DNA from 2 places in the Peribacillus sp. N1 genome. Region 2 is predicted to be linked to the other one. Evidence: riboswitches for the same ligand, from Rfam matches in the RefSeq annotation. Region 2 holds a riboswitch; the other holds the start of a gene.

Region 1 (4,681 bases), on a different contig from region 2:
AACCGGATAGGCATCTTGAATCCATCCGGTATTCCTTCACTCGTTTTGAATCTGAATCATTATTTTTCATTAGCTGGTTTTGTCCAAGCATCCTGGTAATTCACTAATTCATCTACAGAAACATATGCAGGAATGGTGTTTCCTTTAAACGTTTTTTCAATGAACGCTTCCACTTTTTTCGATTGATAAAGCTCCACTAATTTTTGCAGCTCAGGACGATCGGCATTACCCTTTTTAACTGCAATGATATTAATATATGGTTTCGCCGTTTTACTCTCATGGAATAAAGAATCTTTTAAAGTAAGGCCTGCTTCGACGGCAAAGTTATTATTGATGGCTGAAGCATCGGCATCATCCAATAGACGCGGTGTATTGCCGGCAGCAACAGGTTGGATTTTCAAGTTTTTCGGATTTTCCTTAATGATTTCCAATGATCCCGATCCATTGAATTCCTCTTTCAATGTAATCAATCCAGCTTCCTGAAGAAGAAGCAGTGCACGGCCAAAGTTCGTTGCTTCATTCGGAACGGCAATCGTAGCGCCATCCGGAAGATCCTTGAGATCTTTATGTTTTTTCGAATAAAGGCCCATAGGAGCAATGACAGTCGACCCGATGGCCTCTAATTTCAGATTTTGGTCTTGAACGAATTCATCGAAGTATGCGACCGTTTGGAATGAATTGGCATCAATTTCACCTTCACTTAAAGCAAGGTTCGGTTGGATATAATCATTGAAAGTGACCAGTTCAATATTAAGCCCTTCCTCTTTCGCTATGTCGACAATGTATTCCCATGTTCTTGTATCCCCGCTGCTGACACCGACTTTTACTGTTTTCACATCATCCGAACCGCCTGATGCACCTTCTTCTTTCCCGCATGCTGCAGACAAGATGGCCAATGCCAATACTATGATCGTTAATAAGATTTTCTTCATTTCTCCTACCTCCTGTTATTTTTATCTTCTTCTGATTTTTCTTGAAACAAAATTCCCGGTGGATTGCAGTAATTGAACGATGATCACGAGCGCCGCCACTGTGACGATCATCGTCATCGTATCAAACCTTTGATAACCGTAAGCCAAAGCTAAATCTCCGACCCCGCCTGCACCGACGGCACCTGCCATGGCCGTAGATCCAACAAGCCCGATTGTCGCTGTTGTAAATGTAAGGATCAACGAACTAAGTCCCTCAGGAATCAAAAAACGATAAATGATTTGCCATGTCGTCGCCCCCATCGCCTGAGCTGCCTCGATGATCCCTTTGTCCACTTCCAACAGGGAGTTCTCCACAAGCCGGGCGATATAAGGAGCCGCGTAAAAGATTAGCGGAACAATGGCCGCATTCGTTCCGATCGCACTGCCTACAATCATTCTGGTAAACGGAATAAGTGCTACTAGCAAGATGATGAAAGGAACCGACCGCAATATATTGATGATCGGGTTCAATACATTAAAGACCCATTTATTCTCCAGGATATGGCCCTTTCTTGTAATGACAAGCAGGATACCAAGCGGAAGACCAATCAATCCGGAAAATACCAATGAGATGGCTACCATATAAAGTGTGTCACCGAAAGCTGTCGACAGCTGATCTGCCGTTATTTCCATTCCCCAAAGCGTATTACCCATTTATCTGCACCTCCTGGACGAGAATCCCCTCATCTTTAATATACTGATAAGCCTTGTCCACCTCATTTTTATTCCCGGTCACTTCGATGATCAAATTCCCGAAAGGCGTTTCCTGAATTTCAGAAATATTGGCTGATAAAACACTTAAATGAACATCATATTTCTTCGAGATGGTTGAAAGCAAAGGAGTACCCGAAGTAGTCCCAATAAAATTAATTTTCCAAATAATCGGGATATGGGACCCTATGCTTTTTAGGAAACTTTGTGGAATTTCGTCATGTATGACCGTTCTCACGAAGTTTTTTGCAATATCCGTTTGCGGCTTCGCAAAAACTTCGAAAACCGAACCTTGTTCAACGACGCATCCGCCCTCCATGACCGCTACCTTATTGCAAATTTCCCGAATGACAGACATCTCATGAGTGATTAGCAGAATGGTAATATTGTATTCTTTATTGATTTTCTTTAAGAGCTGCAGAACAGCACTCGTTGTTTGCGGATCCAATGCCGAGGTAGCTTCATCACACAATAAGATCGATGGATTGGTAGCCAATGCTCTCGCAATGCCGATCCGCTGCTTTTGACCGCCGGATAATTGTTCCGGATAACTCTTTGCTTTGCTCGATAAGCCAACGAACTCCAACAGCTCGCCTACCCGCTTTTTGATTTCTTTACCAGGGGTTCCCGATAAAATCAGCGGCATGGCGATATTATCAAAAACGGTCTTTGAGTTTAGCAAATTGAAATGCTGAAAGATCATCCCGATTTTTTTCTTTTCTGCCCGCAATTCCTTCGCGCTCAATTTGGTTAAATCCTTGCCCCCAACAATCACCGAACCATCTGAAGGATGTTCAAGCAAATTGACCAACCTGATCAACGTACTCTTCCCGGCCCCGCTATAACCGACTACACCGAATATATCCCCCTTTTCCACTGTCAAATTAATGCCCTTCAAAGCCTCGACAGTCTGTTTCTTTGTTTGATATACCTTTTTAACATTTTGAAACTCAATCATCCAATCTCCCCCCATGTTGTTTATTTGTACGAATTCATTATCCAGAGAGAAGAGCTTTGCAACGCTTCATAATGATAGGGTTAAATTCGAAACTCACGAGTAAATCTGCGAAACTCATGAGTAATTGCACCAAATTTCCTAATAACCATATACATTTTGAATAAACAAAAGAGGCCTCTTCCGTCATCAGACAGAAGAGGCCTCTTTAGACATAAAAAAGAGTAAACTCTTAAATTAATTATCTAAGAAAAGCTCCTTCTTATCTTTCAAACTTTCGTCCGTTGGAATTAGCACAGTATTTTTACAAAAGTAAAAACCCGCTGCCGAGGTATCATAGGGCCAAGTCCCTCCACATCTCTTGATAAGAATTAACGTTATATTTAATTATGTCCTTCACTATATATTCTAATTTCTCTAAAGTCAACCCTATTTTTCATCGGTTAAAATATTTTCACAGTATAGTGATTGACGCCTTTTAATTATATTAATATAGTTAAATTTTATATTCTATAATGATTTGCTCATTCTCCATACTGGGTATATTTCATTTTCTTCCCTTATCTTCATCATGCCTGAATTCTTATATAAGTGAATCGCCCTCTTGATTATCCGGAGAAACCCTTAAATGATATTCGGATACATTAAATCGCCCGAAAAAGTTTTCTGCATAGCGAACCAATTCCTTGCCAAGGCCTTTACTGCGGTATCCGGGAATAAGATAAAATAGATCTACATAGCCGATCTCAGTTCCTTCATACGCCCGAATTCGAAGTTCCATTTGCCCAATCGGTACTTGGTCCTTTTCAATGATCACCTGTCCCCCCGGGAATTTGCGGACCCTTTCTTCCATTCGTTGCAGATATGTATTTTCATCTCCAAAACCTGCCTCAGATCCAAAACTTACAACAAAGGAATCTTTCCTGAATTTAACGATAATATCTTTATCTTTGTCCGTATCAATGGTACGAAAGATCAACTTCATCCTCTCCTGTCATTTTAGTGAAATAGTTTTCAAGCAAAAAAAAAACATTTCACTTACGGTCTTCATGATATTTCATTATTTACTTTTCAAGCGTCTTATTTCATTTTCTCTGAAAGGATTTTTCCTTAATCCCTATAGGAATGGTCATAATATTAAATTAAAAACAAATGCAATATTGTTTGGTGAGTTCTAGTAATGGGGATTGGATTGGCACAAACAAATCTATTTAATTTTCGAGTCTAACTTTGCAGGGTAACCCTAAGTGAATGAATGTTCGAGAGGAATTTGTTTATTAAGCTCTAACTCAACTTTTTCCCAAGCATCCTTTTTCCCTTTCATTTACATTCCAATTATAATAGGTAAGTGGAATACATTTACATGATTATCCATTATAAAAATCATTGGAGGTATTGAAGATGAAAGTTGTTGCAATAGTGGGAAGTATCCGTAAAGAGTCTTACAACCTTAAGCTTGCCAAATATATTCAATCTAGATATCAAGATCGGTTCGATCTCGAAATATTGAACATTCGGGAATTACCTTTTTATGATCAAGATATTGAAAATGACCCTCCATCAGTTGTAAAAGAATTTAAAAGCAAAGTGGCCGAAGCAGATGCAGTTTTGTGGGTAACTCCTGAATACAACGGTACGATTCCAGGTGTATTGGGCAATGCAATCGATTGGTTATCACGTGTCGATAAAGTCTTAATCGGCAAACCATCATGGATCATGGGTGCTTCAATGGGGCAATTAGGAACGGTTAAAGCTCAATTGCATTTGCGTGAAATCTTATTCGCAATAGGCATCGCCTCCCCACTCCTTCCAGGGAATGAAGTATATGTTGGTGCAGTGCATGACAAAATCGATAACGAAGGCAGGCTTACACATGAGTCGACTGTCCAGTTTATCGATACGGTCGTGGATAATTTCATTAGCTGGTATAATCATCATACTCGTTAATGATTTAAAAAAGACTCCCAGCCGGTTTGAGCCTGCTGGGAGTCTTTTTGCATCATTAAACAAAATTCATCCTCTTCCCGCCTGGAATGCAGGGTAT
Region 2 (4,681 bases):
AATGCCACAATATAGTGCAATTCGTTGTGTAGGATCAAATGCAATTCCTATGCAAGAAGCTAGGCATAGCATAAAAGAAACGATTGGTACGAGTGGATATAATGGCGTTCGATAAGCTAAGTCATTTACTGAATTTCCTTCGTTTATATATCGTCTGCGAAATAGAAATTGCGACATGCTAATACTCATCCAAACTACAACAACGGCTAGTCCAGAAATGGATACAAGCACTATGTAAACAGTATCCGGTGCAATAATACTCGAAAACAGGGCTAAGCAGCCGCCCAACATACTGAAAAGGACTGCATTTATCGGAACTCCCCGTTTTGTCAATTTTGCAAATATTGGTGATATAGTTTCCTTATCTGCAAGTGACCAAAGCATTCTGGATGCCGCATACAGTCCTGAGTTTGCAGCAGACAAAATGGCAGTTAATATAACAAAGTTCATAATATCCGCTGCATATGGCACACCAATCCGTTCAAGAACTGCCACAAAGGGGCTTTCTAATACGCTTGCATCCGAAATAGGCAATAATGCGGATAATACAACGATGGTTCCTACAAAAAAGATAATCAATCTCCATAATGTCATACGGATTGCCTTTGGTATCGTTTTTTCTGGATTCACAGTTTCTCCAGCTGCAATTCCAATTAATTCAGTTCCAGAGAATGCGAAATTCACCGCAAGCATCGTCATTATAATGGCAAAAGCACCATTCGGAAATAAACCTTCACTTGTAAAATTGGAGAATAACGGAGCGGATTGTGAATGAATTATTGGAATGAAACCTAGCATTGCCGCTGCTCCCAAAATAATGAAAATCACAATGGCAAATACCTTTATAGACGCAAACCAGAATTCGGATTCAGCGAAAAATTTAACGGTCCACGCATTTAATGCCAAAACCAATATGGCAAATAGTGCACTCCATATCCAGACATTGATTGATGGAAACCATCTCTGCATCAACAATCCTGCAGCCGTGAATTCCGAACCAAGTGCAACTGTCCAAGTTAGCCAATACAACCAGGCTACTGTATACCCTGTCCCAGGACCTATGTATTTAGCTGAGTAGCTATGAAACGCACCTGTCTCGGGCATATGTACTGCCAGTTCCCCTAGACATAGCATGACTAGATAAACCACTAATGCCCCAATCAGATACGAAAGGATGGTGCCAAACGGGCCTGCCTGTTGAATCGTATAACCCGAACTTAAGAATAAACCTGTTCCAATCACCCCGCCAAGCGATAGCATTATTATATGCCGTGCCTGCATTTTCCTTTGAAAATCATGCTTCCTTTTGTTCTCCATTCTTACTCTCCTTTATCTTGCATCCAGAAAAAACGAAAACGCACTCTAAAAAAGAGTGCGTTACTGACAAATAAACACGTACGGTCTTATCTATCAAGGTTTCACCCCCTGGAATTAGCACAGTGTCATTGCAGACCTGTTGCTGAGGTTTCATAGGGCCAGTCCCTCCACCTCTCTGGATAAGAAATTATTTTTTTATAACTTTATCAATCTATGAAAAAATTGTCAAGTTTTGTTTCGGTTTGTAAAGACTTCCTTTAAAATCCAAACGATCAACGCACCTTTGGCATAGATATGAACTTGTTTTTGGAACAGTCGCTTACATTATAGAATTGTAAATAATGCTAACCGGGAATAATTTTTAAAAAATGACGACACCTTAAAAGATGACGCCATTTTTCTTATATTCCTTAAGGTCTTTCAATTTCAAATAATTCTCCTAGTTTTGTATAAGTATGACCCGCTAATCTTGCTACTGGTTTTAGCCGCTTCTGGTCAATTCGGCCATTATGGTAAATCTCCTGCTCTATATGATAGCAGACTATTTTCCCTATCAATAAATCACAACCAGGTTTATTCTTGGAACCTGCCAAAGGTATCGCATGCTCCAATGTGCATTCAAAGCGTACCTTCGCTTCTTGCAATCCTGGTACCGACACCTTATCACTAACAGCCTGAGTGAAATTGGTAAGACCCAATTCACTTTCGTCAGACGGGAGTTCCTTGGCCGTTCGATTTGCATCAGCAACATTGTCTTCATCAGTGATATGAACAACGAATTCACCTGTTTGAATTGCATTTCGGGCCGTGTCCTTAAAAACTCCTTCTTTCCGTTGAACAGAAATGGAAATCATCGGAGGATTGGAACTGACTATGTTAAAAAAACTGAACGGCGCTATATTGATTGTACCGGTTTCGGATTGTGTCGTGACCAGGGCTATTGGTCTCGGTATGATGCTTCCAGTCAAAAACTTATAATTTTCCCGTTCTGTAAGACTTTCAGGATTTACTGAAATCATCTTCATCCCTCTCATTCTTATAAAAAGTTCTTTTGAAACCATGAACTTGCTGCATCAACCTCTGTACGTGTTAACTGATGACCGTAATTTTCCCAGTGAACGTCCACCGCAGCACCCGCTTGCAGTAAAATCCGATTAAGTTCATCAGTTTCTGCTGCGGGGCATATCGGATCGTTTTTACCTGCAGCAATGAATACAGGTATATCCGATAGGGACGGCAAAGCAATCCCGCGTCTAGGCACCATTGGATGATGAAGAATCGCTCCTTTTAATGCCCCTTCGAAATGGAACATCAAACTTGCTGCTATGTTTGCACCATTAGAATAACCTAATGCCACCACTCTGTCACGATCGAAGTCATATTGTCCGGACGCTGATTCCAAGAAGTCATAAAGCTCCTTCGTACGGAAAATCAAATCTTCTTCATCAAAAACTCCTTCAGCCAGCCGGCGGAAATAACGGGGCATTCCGTTTTCAAGTACATTTCCCCGTACGCTGAGTACGGATGATCCCGGTGAAACCATCTCCGATAATGGCAAAAGATCCGTTTCCGTTCCCCCAGTGCCATGTAAAAGCAAAAGCAACGGTGCATCTGGATTACTTCCTTTTTGAAAAATATGCTTCATCATTTATCCTCCTCTAGTACCCTCGGCACTGCCGGCAGTAACGTTTTCTCCATAATTTCCCTTTTTTCTTCAAGCCATGGCGGCAGCATTAATTTACTACCCATCGTTTCCTTCGTTTCATCATGAGCAAAGCCAGGTGGATCTGTGGCAACTTCAAAGAGTATGCCTCCATCTTCCCTGAAATAAATGGCATCGAAGTATTGGCGGTCTTTAAAGGGTGTCACGCCATAGCCATGGTTTGCGATATGTTCCCTCCATTCTTTATGATCTTCATTATCGCTTGCACGCCATGCAAGATGATGAACAGTTCCCACTCCGATTTTCCCATTTGGCAAAACCGTTTTTTTAACATCTATCAAATTTCCGATGTCCGATGTGGATTTGAAGCGAATGAAATCGCCCTCTTCCCCCATCTTTTGCAAACCCATCACTTCCTCTAAAAGTTCCATCGTTTTGATCGGTTTAGACGTCAATAATACAGCACCGCCGAATCCCTTGATTGCCTTATCAGCTGGTACACCGCCGAATGACCACTCGCTATTTTTACCTTCTTTACGCTCAACCAGTTCAAGTTGCAATCCATGTGGGTCCTGAAATCCCAGATAATCCTCGCCGAAGCGTGAGATCTTTTCAAAGTCAATATTAAATTTACCCAAGCGCGTTTCCCAGAAGCCCAATGAACCTTCCGGAATGGCATATGTTGTTATCCCCACTTGTCCGGAGCCAATTGTCCCTCGGTATGCCCCAGGCCAAGGAAAGAAAGTGATGATAGTGCCCGGTGAACCTGATTCATCTCCGAAATATAAATGATAGGTGCCTGGATCATCAAAATTAACGGTTTTCTTCACCATACGCATTCCCAGCACTCCAGCATAAAAATCCAAATTCTCTTGAGGATTGCCTACAATTGCGGTTATATGATGTATTCCTGCATTTTGCTTTTGCATGCCGATTCCTTCCTTTCCCCTTGATTAATTAGTTGATTTTGTATTCAGTGGTTTTAAATTCGATTCAATATCTTTTCTTTTTGATTCTAAAAATGGCGGCAGGGCAAGGTTCTCACCTAGGTGCTGCTCTGCTTCATCAACTGCAAATCCAGGTCCATCAGTAGCTAGTTCAAATAATATTCCATTCGGCTCCCTAAAATAAAGTGAACGAAAATAAAAGCGGTCCACATATCCAGAGTTCACGAATTTTGATTCACTAATTTTTTCTATCCATTTTCTAAGTTCTTCTTCATTATCCACCCGAAAGGCAACATGGTGTACTCCACCCCTCCCCAACCTTTCCCGAGGAATGTCATTCCTTTCTTCAATATGAAGTTCCGCTCCTGTTCCTCCCTCACCTGTCTCATAAACGACAATTGGATTTTGCCCCCTAATTGCAGATGGGTATGTGCCTGTTTTCCTGAACCCCAATACCTCGGAGAGAACACTTTCTGTTAGTTCAATATTAGGTACAGTAAGTTTTACCGGTCCTAATCCAAGGATGGAAAACTCTTGCGGTACCGGGCTTCCATCCCATGGTGATCCCCCTTGAACACCGTTATTATCCTGATCGGAAACCAGAAGTAGCCTCTGCCCTTCAGGATCTTTAAAAGAAAGCACCTTCCTTTCAAAACGGTTCGATATTTCATCATGCTCAACATTGAATTCCACAAACCGTTTTTTCCAATATCCTAGAGCTTCATCATCTCTCACCCTTAAAGAAATTTCAGAA

What was found. Region 2 has a riboswitch for S-adenosylmethionine ahead of mmuP (S-methylmethionine permease). Riboswitches for the same ligand answer to the same signal wherever they lie in the genome.
Region 1: linked by a shared signal. The riboswitch ahead of ACYP5M_RS12740 (methionine ABC transporter ATP-binding protein) and the one ahead of mmuP (S-methylmethionine permease) in region 2 are both predicted to bind S-adenosylmethionine.

The regions. Positions count from the first base shown of each region.
Region 1 is NZ_BAAHZO010000002.1:867,134-871,814, forward strand. It holds gene ACYP5M_RS12730 (MetQ/NlpA family ABC transporter substrate-binding protein) at 60-932, opposite strand; gene ACYP5M_RS12735 (methionine ABC transporter permease) at 954-1,604, opposite strand; gene ACYP5M_RS12740 (methionine ABC transporter ATP-binding protein) at 1,618-2,640, opposite strand; SAM riboswitch class I at 2,897-3,008, opposite strand; gene ACYP5M_RS12745 (GNAT family N-acetyltransferase) at 3,221-3,616, opposite strand; gene ACYP5M_RS12750 (NADPH-dependent FMN reductase) at 4,039-4,584, shown strand; gene ACYP5M_RS12755 (SDR family oxidoreductase) at 4,651-4,681, opposite strand, start outside.
Region 2 is NZ_BAAHZO010000001.1:1,098,600-1,103,280, forward strand. It holds gene mmuP (S-methylmethionine permease) at 1-1,317, opposite strand, end outside; SAM riboswitch class I at 1,401-1,503, opposite strand; gene ACYP5M_RS05165 (flavin reductase family protein) at 1,728-2,336, opposite strand; gene ACYP5M_RS05170 (alpha/beta hydrolase) at 2,354-2,962, opposite strand; gene ACYP5M_RS05175 (ring-cleaving dioxygenase) at 2,962-3,909, opposite strand; gene ACYP5M_RS05180 (ring-cleaving dioxygenase) at 3,934-4,681, opposite strand, start outside.